Regions from separate parts of the Sessilibacter sp. MAH3 genome, predicted to be linked through region 3. Evidence: predicted binding sites of a transcription regulator. Region 3 holds the regulator's gene; each other region holds the start of a gene.
What was found. Region 3 encodes PhoB, which activates phosphate uptake and scavenging genes when phosphate is short. Its sites were predicted from a motif close to TGTCATAAANNTGTAACA; they were not measured.

Region 1: ACYQ2C_RS16755 (TRAP transporter small permease subunit) is a predicted target of PhoB. The motif match lies at 1,440-1,457, and genes of this name have one in related genera.
Region 2: ACYQ2C_RS09780 (phosphatase PAP2 family protein) is a predicted target of PhoB. The motif match lies at 1,698-1,715, and genes of this name have one in related genera.
Region 4: ACYQ2C_RS13375 (substrate-binding domain-containing protein) is a predicted target of PhoB. The motif match lies at 1,926-1,943, and genes of this name have one in related genera.

Annotation. Positions count from the first base shown of each region.
Region 1 is NZ_BAAGIE010000036.1:23,742-26,931, reverse strand. It holds gene ACYQ2C_RS16760 (TRAP transporter substrate-binding protein) at 268-1,347, shown strand; gene ACYQ2C_RS16755 (TRAP transporter small permease subunit) at 1,482-2,012, shown strand; gene ACYQ2C_RS16750 (TRAP transporter large permease) at 2,009-3,190, shown strand, end outside.
Region 2 is NZ_BAAGIE010000013.1:47,410-50,599, reverse strand. It holds gene ACYQ2C_RS09785 (MJ1255/VC2487 family glycosyltransferase) at 1-996, opposite strand, end outside; gene ACYQ2C_RS09780 (phosphatase PAP2 family protein) at 1,124-1,636, opposite strand; gene ACYQ2C_RS09775 (dUTP diphosphatase) at 1,855-2,493, shown strand; gene ACYQ2C_RS09770 (malate dehydrogenase) at 2,689-3,190, shown strand, end outside.
Region 3 is NZ_BAAGIE010000014.1:4,578-7,767, forward strand. It holds gene phoR (phosphate regulon sensor histidine kinase PhoR) at 153-1,475, opposite strand; gene phoB (phosphate regulon transcriptional regulator PhoB) at 1,532-2,236, opposite strand; gene ubiA (4-hydroxybenzoate octaprenyltransferase) at 2,470-3,190, opposite strand, start outside.
Region 4 is NZ_BAAGIE010000021.1:64,506-67,695, reverse strand. It holds gene pstC (phosphate ABC transporter permease subunit PstC) at 1-466, opposite strand, end outside; gene ACYQ2C_RS13375 (substrate-binding domain-containing protein) at 805-1,848, opposite strand; gene ACYQ2C_RS13370 (TRAP transporter small permease subunit) at 2,306-2,827, shown strand; gene ACYQ2C_RS13365 (TRAP transporter large permease) at 2,890-3,190, shown strand, end outside.

The DNA of each region.
Region 1 (3,190 bases), on a different contig from region 3:
TTAAAAACGAAGCTAAAAAAATATTTTTTTAGCATTAAATCCGAAACAAAGCCCGTTCGCTGCAAGGCGTGCAATGGCATTTCGACTTATTACGTACGTAGTTTTACGTAGATTTACTGGGTGCTTTTATACCCGATATGCGTAGTTATACTGACACTTTTCGCACTCCTGCCAATTTCGTAAATAGTTTTCATCTATCACAATACCTCTTGTTTCATTGGCGTGATCAAAATATCACCGCTTAAAATAATAACTAGAGGAATAGACATGCTAAAAATTTCTAAACTCAAGCGTTGGCTGATTGCTGGTATTGCCAGCTTTGCCGTTGCAACCAGTGCTCAAGCTGCTGATGACAAGGTTTATCGTTTAAAACTCGCAGAAACCTGGCCAACTAATTTTCCAGTATTCGGTGATTCACCACGCAACATGGCGGCCATGGCCGAGAAGATGTCTGGCGGCCGTTTGCAAATCACTATCGATTCGGCCAACAAGCACAAATCGCCTTTAGGCGTGTTTGATATGGTGCGCGCTGGTCAATACGACATGGGCCACTCTGCGTCTTATTATTGGAAAGGCAAGGTTCCGGCAACCATGTTCTTTACCACCATGCCATTTGGTATGACTGCGCCTGAACAATACGCATGGTTCTACTACGGCGGCGGTATGGAATTGATGGAAAAAGTGTATAGCGAATACAACCTAATGAGCTTCCCTGGTGGTAACACCGGTATGCAAATGGGCGGCTGGTTCCAAAAAGAAATCAATACCGTTGATGACCTTAAAGGCTTAAAAATGCGCATTCCAGGTTTTGCTGGCGAGGTATTAGCAGAGCTTGGCGCGAAACCAACCAACATTCCACCGGGCGAAATGTACACCGCACTTGAGCGCAGAACTATCGATGCCTTGGAATGGGTTGGTCCGTCTTTGGATTTGCGTATGGGCTTCCATAAAATTGCGCCCTACTACTACACTGGCTGGCACGAACCTGCGACCGAATTACAGTTTTTAATCAACAAGCGCTCTTGGGATCGCTTGCCAGAAGATCTGCAAGAAATTCTTCGCGTCTCTATGCGCGCAGCGTCTTACGAAATGTATATTCAGTCTTACCACGAATCTGCTGAAAACCTAGCGGTTATCGATAAAGATTATCCTAACGTGCAAATTAAGAGCTTCCCACCAGAAGTCATTGAAGCGGTACGCGGTGCAAACACCAAGCTTTTAACGGAATACACTGAAAAAGATCCTTTAATTAAAGAGATTTTAGATTCACAAGCGCAGTACCTGAAAAAAGCACGCCACTGGACCGATGTATCTGACAAAGCTTACTTAAATACTATTGCTAACTAATTTCTAAGTCTTTATCGAGATTTTATCAAAATAACCTCTGATTAATTTACGGACGAATTATTCAGAGGTTGTCAAATGAGTTCATACTCTGTTGTTTTAAACCTGTTACAACACTTTCTTTTATTGGAGTGGTTATGTTAATTGCTGCCGAAAAAGCATTGAACGGATTTTCAGAAGTGCTTGGAAAAATTGCAGCCGTTTTATTTTTGTTAATGCTGGTAAACGTTTTTTACGACGTTTTAATGCGTTACGTTTTTAATGACGTATCCATTGGCATGCAAGAAATGGAATGGCATCTCTTCTCATCGATGTTTATGTTAGCGATTCCCTATACATTAAAAGCCGATGGTCACGTTCGTGTTGATTTAATTTTTGAACGCCTATCTACAAAATGGCAATGCTTTATCGATATTTTTGGCGGAGTCATCTTACTTATTCCTTTTTGTGTATTTGTTGGTTATTACGGCATTGATTTTACCAAAGAGTCTTTCGAACTCGGCGAAGGTTCGGGCGACCCAGGTGGTTTACCGTATCGATTTATCATCAAAGGTGTTATCCCGTTTGCTTTCTTTGCAACCGCAATTTCAGGGTTAGGACTCGTCGTGTCGCGCATCAACGAATTGCGCGGTATTAAGCACGATCACAATAAGCAGGTGTCGCTATGATCGGAATTATCATGTTCGTTGTCGCCCTGCTGTTATTGCTGTTTGGCTTTCCGGTAGCGTTTACCTTTGGCGGCGTTGCCTTAATTTTTGGCGTATTAGCCGAAGGCCCAGACATTTTTGCCTTTATGCCATTTCGCGTGCAAAGCATCATGGAAAACGTGGTGTTAATGGCAGTGCCTTTATTTATTTTCATGGGTATTGTTCTGCAAAAAACGAAACTCGCAGAACAGCTTCTTGAATCTATGGGTAAGCTTTTTGGTGGCGTGCGCGGTGGGCTAGCCATTTCAACGGTATTAGTTGGCGCCTTGTTAGCCGCCTCTACAGGTGTTGTTGGTGCTTCGGTTGTGGCAATGGGTTTAATTTCTTTGCCGGTAATGCTCAAGTATAACTACGACAAATCATTTGCCTGCGGCACTATTTGTGCGTCAGGCACTCTTGGTCAGATTATCCCACCATCAATTATTTTAATTATTTTAGGCGATGTATTGGGTATTCCCGTTGGCGATCTTTTCCAAGCTGCCGTTGGCCCGGGTTTGTTATTAATTGGTGTTTATGTTGTATACATTCTTATCTACACCTATTTAAAACCAGAATCTGCACCGGCGCTTCCTGTTGATGAAAATATCAATAAACGACAAGAATACTTCAACGCGCTAAAAGCTATTGTTCCACCGCTTGCACTTATTTTAGTGGTTTTAGGTTCTATCTTCGCTGGTGTTGCAACACCAACGGAATCTTCGGCATTAGGTGGTATTGGTGCTGTTGTTTTGGCCGCAATTTACGGACAATTTAGTTTTAAAATGCTAATGGATTCGGCCTTAGAAACCGTTAAAATTACTGCCATGGTTTTTGCAATTTTGTTAGGTGCGACGGCGTTCTCAATGGCGTTTACCTATACCGGTGGCGATTATATTGTTGAAGAAATTCTAACAAATTTACCGGGCGGTGCGACTGGCTTCTTAATTTTGTCGATGTTAGCGATTTTGATATTAGGGTTTTTCATCGATTTTGTTGAAATCAGTTTTATTATTGTACCGATTCTTGCACCGGTAGCAGATGCATTGGGCATTGCACCCGTGTGGTTTGCCATTCTAATTGCCATGAACTTGCAAACATCATTCTTAACACCGCCATTTGGTTTTGCCTTGTTCTATTTAAAAGGTGTGGCACCACCAGAA
Region 2 (3,190 bases), on a different contig from region 3:
GGCTCTGGTTTCTACTGTCCATTCACCTTCAGAAATCCACTCAACGATTTTCGCCGCAACGTTTGGATATTTAATTTGTAAATTAGGCTGATTACTTAACCATTTACTGATCACATCGGTATTGAGCTTTTCCATAACACTTCCTAAGCCCAAAACTTTTAAGGCTTCTGCGTTAGAAAGCTGCTCCATTTGCCCGTGTAATGGTTTAACCAGTACTTTTTTACCGAGCTCAAGCGCTTCACTCACTAATTCAAATCCAGCATTACAAATTACGGCATTAGCTGACTTTAAATCGGACTTAAATCCCTCTCGGCTCAGTGGCCTTAAATGAAGGTTTCCATCATCAATTATGGAGTCAAATTCGCCGTAAAAATAAAACTCATAGTCAGAAATAGGCCTGAGAGTATCGATTACTTTTTGTTGATCTTCAAAACCTAGATATACCAAAACTTTATTCTCGGCGACGGGTGTATCTGAGTTTGGAATGTCTGCAATGGGGGGCAAAATCGGGTAACCAAAGTGATGCCAATGGAGGCCTAAACCAATTTTTGCGGGCGCAAAATTACGCATAATTCCCTTAGTGAAGAGGTTTTCGCCTTTTTTGGGAATATTAAAATCAAACGCATATTGATGGCCGACGCCAATAACGGGTTTGTTGTTACGCTTGCCTGACCATGCCGTTATAGGCTCAAAATCCGTTAGAATTAGATCATAGTCGTCAAGATTTATCGTTTTAATATCTCTTACTAACTGACGGATACGATTTTTTTTAACAGTGGCAATAGGGTCTATTTTTCCAGATTTATGAACAAATGTTAGACCATCCAAACATTGCCAATTATTGAAGGGTTGCATATCGAAATATTTATTTCGATCACGTCCGCTGAACAGATAATCTACTTCAATGTTTGGAAAACTCGAAAACGCTGCTGATAGCGCTCTGGCGCGGGTGATGTGCCCATTACCGGTGCCTTGCACACCGTAGAGAATCTTCATCAATAAACCTTATATTGTACTTAAGAGAACTTTATCGCTGTGGTTGTTTTCGATTCATTCTTTGAACGTTAATCGAGAACCAGCTGGCCAAAGAGTTTCCATTGATAAACTTTGGCGGAAATTTACATTAAAACGCGTTAAGAACAAGTAGCGAGCACGCACTTCCTAGTGATGCGCCAGCGACAATATCTGTTGGGAAATGCACACCGAGCATGACTCTTGATAATCCAACGGTACTGGCCCAGCAAAGTAGCAGATAATAAACAGCAGGAAAAAGGCTTCCTAAAAGAAGGGCCATCATAAAGGCTGCTGACGTGTGCCCCGAAGGAAAGCTAAATTGGTCTGACGGAATTACAAGGGATTGAAAGTTGGGTAGGGCTTGTGGTGGGCGATTACGTTTGAATCGATTCTTCAAAAAGTAGTAGGTCGAGCGTTCTATAGCAAAGGCTGCAAATACCTTTGGTAAAAAGTTGACATAACCATAGACTGCCATAAACATAGCCGCGATTGCATAAAGCTGGCCGTCGGCGGATTTAGAAACCCATCGACTTGCTTTAGAAATGCTTCGGTAATATTTAAAATTATGGCAACGTTCGAAGGTTGCTACATCAAAAGCATGAATGTTTTGCAATAGTTTCATCAGTTTCTTCCCTAAGCTGGAAATACTCTAAAACTGAGTTATTACATTTTAATGAGCAAATTGTGGAATTATGATGACATTATGATCAGTCCGATTTCATATTTAATTTGCTCTTAGGTTTATTAGTAAATCGTTAAGGAACCTCTGATTAACTCATGGATGAGTTAATCAGAGGTTCCTTAAGTTAAATTTTCTTTAATTATTAGGTCCTGCTGTTCATGAATAAAACCCAAGTGGCAGAAATGCTCAACTTACAAAATCAGATCAATACAAAAGTTCATGAGGATTGGCGTAACCAACGTTTTGAATGGTACCGTGCAGTTTGGGTGGAGTGTGCCGAATTGCTGGATCATTACGGGTGGAAATGGTGGAAAAAACAGACTCCAGATATCAAGCAGGTTCAGTTAGAGCTGATTGATATCTGGCACTTTGGTTTAAGCATGGTGCTTGAATCACATTCGGATACAAATTCCGCAGCAGATTATGTTGTGAATGAATTTCAGAACGCTTCTACTATCCAATCGATCGACTCTGATTTTAAGACTCTACTTGAGAAATTTACAGGGCAGGTTTTGGTTGAAAAAACGTTTAATTTTGGTTTATTTCTTCAATTACTGAATTTAGCAGAACTCGATTTTGCTGAACTCTATAGAACCTATGTCGGTAAGAACGTATTGAATCGTTTTCGCCAAGATAATGGATACCAAGATGGCAGTTACCAAAAAACTTGGAAAGGCCGTGAAGATAATGAATGGCTACAGGATATTTTGGAAGAATTAAAACAAGAAGAGTGCGTTAATGGCGTATTTTCGGAGGTTTTATACCAAAGATTGGTCGATACCTATTCTAGACTTTAGTAGCAATATAGTCCGAAACTATGTGATAAATTGCAGGAAAAGTATCGGTTTGGGTGAAATTTTGTTCAATTCTAACAAAATTGAATAAAGCCCAATCTTTTACAGGTGAAAATTACCGCCAAATACCTATAATTGGCGCACCTCTTCAACAGCCGCAAGCGGTTGTCAACTTCAAAACATGAATGGAGAAATACAGTGAAATCACCAGTACGTGTCGCCGTAACCGGCGCAGCGGGCCAAATTAGTTATTCACTTTTATTTAGAATTGCAGCTGGGGAAATGCTTGGTCCAGATCAACCTGTGATTTTACAAATGTTGGAAATTACTCCAGCGTTAGGCGCTCTTAAAGGCGTTGCAATGGAGCTTGATGACTGTGCATTCCCATTACTTGCCGGTATGGTATGCACTGACGATGCCAATGTTGCATTTAAAGATGCAGATTTTGCTTTGTTAGTAGGTGCTCGTCCTCGTGGTCCAGGTATGGAGCGTAAAGATCTTCTTGAAGCAAACGCTGCTATTTTCTCTGCTCAAGGCAAAGCGTTAAACGACAACGCTTCACGTGGCGTTAAAGTTCTTGTTGTTGGTAACCCAGCAAACACTAATGCTTTAATTGCTCAACGTAATGCGCCAGACCTTAACCCGCGTCAGTTCACCGCAATGACTCGCCTAGATCACAACCGTGCTCTAACTCAGCTTG
Region 3 (3,190 bases):
GCTATGCCGTAGGGCTTATCAAACTAGAACTGGGACGAGAGTTCAACCGATAGTTGCAAAACACTGTTTTCGAAATTGTGTTTTCGAAATTGTGTTTTCAAAACTGTGCTTTCTGAAATCCAGAGTCGGTACGAGTTCTGAAATTAACGATGTTATTCGCTATCGTTTAACGATGACGGGCGGTGTTCTTTAACAACGCGATCCAGACGGAAGCTACAGGTAAATGTGCTGCCGTGGTTGATTCGACTGGTGATTTCAAGATGCGCTTGGTGACGTGACAATACGTGTTTAACAATGGCCAGCCCTAAACCGGTGCCGCCGGTGTCTAGGCTGCGGCTGGCGTCAACGCGATAAAAGCGTTCGGTAAGTCTGGGAATGTGGCGCGCTTCAATACCTATGCCGTGGTCTTCAATGGCGATATGACCGCCGCCTTCATCAACGTAAGCGTGCAGAATGATTTGGCTTTTGGCCGGTGAATAACGCACGGCGTTGTAGACTAGGTTCGAAATACAACTGCGTAGCTCTTCGATAACGCCAATCAACAAAAAGTCTTCGTCGGCGTCGATTTCAAACTGATGAGCCTTGTCGCCACTGAGGTCTTGGGCGTCGTGGACGATGCTTTGCAGCAAATCGGCGACGTTAATTTTTGTCTCTCGCAGGCTGCTGTCGTCGGTTTCAAGGCGTGTCAAAGTCAGCAGATCTTCAATGATCAAGGTCATGCGTTTCGATTGCTGTTCCATTTGGCTGATGGCTTTTTGCCAAACACCGGGCAGCGAATCGGCATTATCGGCCATGGTTTCTAAGTAACCCCGCACCACTGTCAGCGGTGTACGCAGTTCGTGAGAAACGTTACCGATAAAGTCTTTGCGCATTTGTTCAAGCTTTTGCAGCCGTGAAATATCGCGCACCACCATCAGATAGTCGCCTTGGCCGTAGCGGTTGATTTGAAAACTTAAGAATTGATCGCTATCGGTGGCCGACGGCATGGTTAGCGGTTCTGAGTAATCTTCGGCTTCGAGGTAGCGCACAAAGCGCGGCGAGCGCAGGTAGTTAACGATGGGTTTGCCGTGATCGCCCGGTTGTAGACCAATCAGTCGCCGGGCACTTTGGTTCCACCATTGAATGGACGCTTGGTCGTCTAAAATAATCACCGCGTCCTTGAGTGCGGCGGTAGTTTCTTGCACCCGAAGAATCAGTGATTGTAAGCGGTGCTTTTCTTTGTTGTGCCTTTCGCGATTGTTGGAGACCTGGTAATAAACCTCCTCCCAAAAGCCGGTGGCGTTGGGCACCTGGCCGATACTGCGAGTGGTTAGCCAACGCTCAAGCTTGCGCATGTTGTACAGCGTCCAAGCGCCGTACAACACATTGGCCAGCAATAAGGTATACAGTGGATAACCAATGACGAGACCAAGTACAGCCGCAACTGCGATAGCGACTAAAAATTGCCGAAATTCAGATACAAAGCCACGATGCACGAGTGATCTCGAGTGATAGGTTTACGACATTAAAGCTCAAGTATAAGCGATTTATCTTAAGCTTTTTCGGTGACTTTGATGGAAAAACGGTAACCGGTGCCACGCACGGTTTGAATAAAGCGGTCGTGGTCGTCTTGAGTTAAGGCTTTACGCAGGCGACGAATGTGAACGTCTACGGTGCGCTCTTCCACATAGACGTTGCCGCCCCAAACGTGGTCAAGCAGTTGACCGCGAGTGTACACACGCTCTTGGTGGGTTAAGAAGAACTCCAGCAAGCGGTATTCGGTTGGACCCATATCGATGGGTTTCTCGTTGATGGTAACGCGGTGGCTTACCGGGTCGAGTACTAGGCCTTCGACCGAAATTGGGCCACTGGTAGAGGCAGAGTCGGTGCGACGTAAAACTGCTTTTAAGCGAGCGACCAGCTCTCTGGGGGAGAAGGGCTTGGTGATGTAGTCATCAGCGCCGACTTCTAAACCTTGTACCTTGTTGTCTTCCTCGCCTTTAGCGGTAAGCATGATGATTGGAATTTGCGAAGTAACCTCATCGCGCTTGAGGCGACGAGCTAATTCGATACCGCTGGTGCCAGGTAACATCCAATCGAGCAGAATCAAATCTGGCTTTTCATCCACAATCAGGGTGTGTGCCGTTTGCGCATCCATGGCTTCAAGGCATTTATAATCCGCCATTTCAAGTGCTACACGCAGCATATCTCGAATGGAGGATTCATCGTCTACGATCAAAATTGTTTTATCGGCCATGGTTGCACACCGGAATTGTGAATTTAAGGAGGCGTTTTAAGCTGGGTGCATTTAATAAAGGTTTTGTTTCGCTTTTATGACAATCATAGCAATTGGTTGTGATAAATCTGTAATTTGTGTGAAACACACAGGTATATTGGCGAAAACTGTCTAATGAGTTAGTAATTGCCGCAGAATTCATAAGGTTTAGGGCATAAAAATCGTAATGCTTAGATGCCTAAATTTTTAAATGCTTAAAGCAAATAATCAGCCGCGATCGCCACGAATAAAACCACGCCCACCCACTGATTATTCTTAAACGCCTTGAAACATTGCTCCCGCTCGCGATTGCGAATCAAATATTGCTGATACACAAACAAACCCGCGCAAACGGCCACGCCAATGGAGTAAATCCAGCCCAATTTGGCGTTATCACCGATCAGTATCATGCCGAATAGCGTCAGCACTTGTAGACACCCAGTAATAACCTTGTCCATATCGCCAAACAATACCGCGGTGGATTTCACGCCAATTTTTAAGTCGTCATCGCGATCGACCATGGCGTAGAAGGTATCGTAGGCAATCACCCAGAGCAGATTGGTAAAGTAAATGACCCAAGCGGTTTTTGGCAACGTGTTGGTTTCGGCCGTAAATACCATGGGAATTCCCCAAGAGAATGCTGCACCTAATACGACCTGTGGCATATGCGTGTAGCGCTTGGCAAATGGATAAGCACTGGCGAGCAGTAATGCCGCAAATGACAGCGCAATGGTTTGCCAATTGGTCAGAATCACTAACGCAAAGGCTAAAGCACACAAGGCTGTAAAAAGGAACAGTGCATTGCCTTCCGATAATCTTCCTGCTGCGAGCGGACGTTGGTTGGTACGCTTAACCTTGCCATCAAAGTTGCGGTCGGCGTAATCGTTGATAACGCATCCGGCTGAGCGCATCACAAAGACGCCGAGGGTAAAAATA
Region 4 (3,190 bases), on a different contig from region 3:
GGTGGACCTTCAACCAAGCACCGGCGCCAAAAATCATGGCAACCAACAACACCACAACGGCCTTTGACCAATCACTGATGCGGTTTAAATCCGCTAAACGATTCGCCGCGTCAATCATCACCGGTGTTTCATTGCCCGTAAGGGCCGATGGGTTGGAAGCCAGATTCTCAACGGAGTTGATCAAAAGGCCGAGTTCGGCCGCTGAAATTTGTCGCTCAGACTCTGGCAGTGATTGAATCACCATGGTTTCGATCAAGTAACCGTCGAAAATCGTCCAAACAAAAATCACCAATAACGCCGGAAATAAACACCAAATTGCTGCCATCATTCCGTAGTACATCGGTAGAGAATTCAGCTGGGCCTGACCGCCAATAGCTCGGGCTAAGCTCAGTGATCTTTGCCGGGATACTACAAACACCCCAAAGCACAAAATCGCTAGAACCAAAATAAGCGTGGATAAACTCATGCGTCCTCAACTAGACAACGTCTTTCTTATCGTCACAAATGTGGCGGTATCACCTAAAATTCAGCGGCAATTTAGGATGCAACTTGTGTTATTGGTTGCATTCTTCCTTGAGATATAAACTGAACAACGTGTTCGATAGTGGCTTAATTTTGCGAAATAATTGCTTTATTTCACCGATTTTCTCAGCCAATTACTCTTGTTTAAAGGCGCACCGTAAAAACCAGGCGCGACTATAAAGAAAAATGGCGCAAAACAAAAATAAAGCCCAGGCCTTAGCGCTGGGCTTTATCTGTTCTAAACCAGTGCCGGCTATTATCTAGCCGATACCCAAGCTTAGATTACATCGCCAAGCTTTCTAGATTTTCTACCCGAGCCTTAATGGATTTACGCTCTTCTTCGCTGAGCGGAATCATGCCTTTTTCGGCTAAATAACCTTCTTCACCCCATGCCTTGCTGCTGGTGAACTCACTTAAATACTCAGCAATACCTGGAATAAAGTTGATGTGCTCTTTTTTCACGTAGAAATAAAGCGGGCGCGAAACTGGGTAGGTACCTTCAGCAATAGCATCAAAAGTGGGTTGTGAACCGTCGATAAACGCACCGTGAATAATGTCGGCGTTTTGATCTAGGAAGCTAAAACCAAAAATACCGTAGGCGGATTTATTTGCGTCTAACTTTTGAACAATAAGGTTATCGTTCTCACCGGCCTCAATATAAGAACCGTCTTCACGCACTGTGTGACAAATCGATTTGAATTGATCTTTGTGAGTTTTCTCAAGATCTTTAATCCAGCTGTAGCTTGAACAACCGGCTTCCATAACCAACTCAACAAACGCGTCGCGAGTACCTGAAGTTGGCGGTGGGCCTAAAACTTCAATTTTAGACTCAGGCAACTTAGCGTCGATATCGCTCCAGTTAACATAAGGGTTATCGATTAACTTACCAGGATTGGCTTCGTCGGGGGTTTTTTTCGCCAACGCCAAGAACAATTGCTTGCGAGTGATGTTTAGCGGCTCGGCTTCGGCAGAATTGCCAAGCACAATGCCATCATAACCAATCAAGACTTCAACGATGTCTTTAACACCATTAGCTTGGCATTGCTTGAATTCGCTGTCTTTTATTTTGCGCGAAGCATTGGCGATGTCTGGGTAGTTAACACCCACGCCCTGACAGAACAATTTTAAGCCGCCGCCGGAACCAGTAGCTTCAATTTTTGGGGTTTTAAAGCTGGTTGCACGACCGAATCGCTCGGCAACTACGGTCGAGAACGGATAAACAGTCGACGAACCAACAATCTCAATATAATCACGCGCTGCTAGCGCAGTATTTGCCACGCCAGAGCATGTCGCTAGCAGTAGGGTTGAAAGCAGTACTTTTTTCACAGGTAACTCCTAGAGATAACACTTCACAGCAGCCGCTTTGAAAGTTCAGCAGCGCATAAAATTCCGTGGCAAATTTATTTCAAAAATGTGTAAGAAATATTACAGCGGGCAAATTAGGTCGATTTTTCGTGTAAAAAAAAATAAATTTAGACCAAATTCGAGTATTTGTTGCTGATAAGATAGAGCTAGCGCCACAGTCTAACGACTGTATGCGACAATTTTGTTTAAACGACGACATATTTTCATTTTATTTATAAAAATTTTTGCACGTATAGGGAAAAATGAATATAAGACTGGTGTCTAGCAATTAATCTGTTTATTCGTATATTTTTTTGTCAGAACCGGTTTTTCAGGTTTAAGAACAACGGCTTTTTCTTATTAATTACTTAGAATAATTACAATAAATTAACGAACTTTCTCCACGATTATTCTCCGTACGCAAAAGATTTGAGAACTCATGAAATACGCCATCCACTGGCTTGATCAGATTGCAAAACTCACTGGCCTGATTTGTTCTTTCGCCATTCCATTTATGGTGATTATTACCGTGGCTATCGTTGTCATGCGCTATGGATTTGGAGTCGGCTCGGTGGCCTTGCAAGAATCGGTAACTTATCTACACGCCAGTCTTTTTATGCTGGCTATCGCCTATGCGCTAAAAACCGACTCTCACGTTCGAGTAGATATCTTTTACCGCCGCTTTAGTCCAAACACGCAAGCCTGGATCAACGCACTGGGCGCTCTGGTCTTTTTACTGCCATTAGTTTTGGTGATGATTATTTACGGTTGGGACTACGCCGCACGCAGTTGGGCCATCAAAGAGACCTCTATCGAACCCGACGGAATACCGGCTTTATTCTTATTAAAGAGCTTGATTGTGTTGTCGGCATCACTGTTGTTATTGCAATGCCTGGCCGAGGTCTTAGCAAACGCGCTGACAATTATTGATCGTCCAATCGAGCGCATCCGTGGAAAATAGCCGCCCAAAGCACAACGAATCTTACACAACTTCCATTTGCGCAATTTTAGGTTAGCTCGCCGTTGATTGAATTTATTCCCATTTTGCTATTTGTTTGCGTCTGCTTGGCACTGATGCTTGGCTATCCTGTTGCCTTTACCTTAGCGGGCGCTTCGCTGATTTTCGCCGGTTTTGGTATTGTTTTCGGCGTTTTTGAGCCAAGTCTCTTGGCCGCTATTCCCGATCGTTTTTTTGGCACCATGAGTAATTCAACCCTCGTCGCGGTACCGCTGTTCATCTTTATGGGCATCGTGCTTGAAAAAAGCCGCATCGCCGAAGACTTGCTAAAAAGCATGGCGCGATTATTGGGTTTTCTACCGGCGG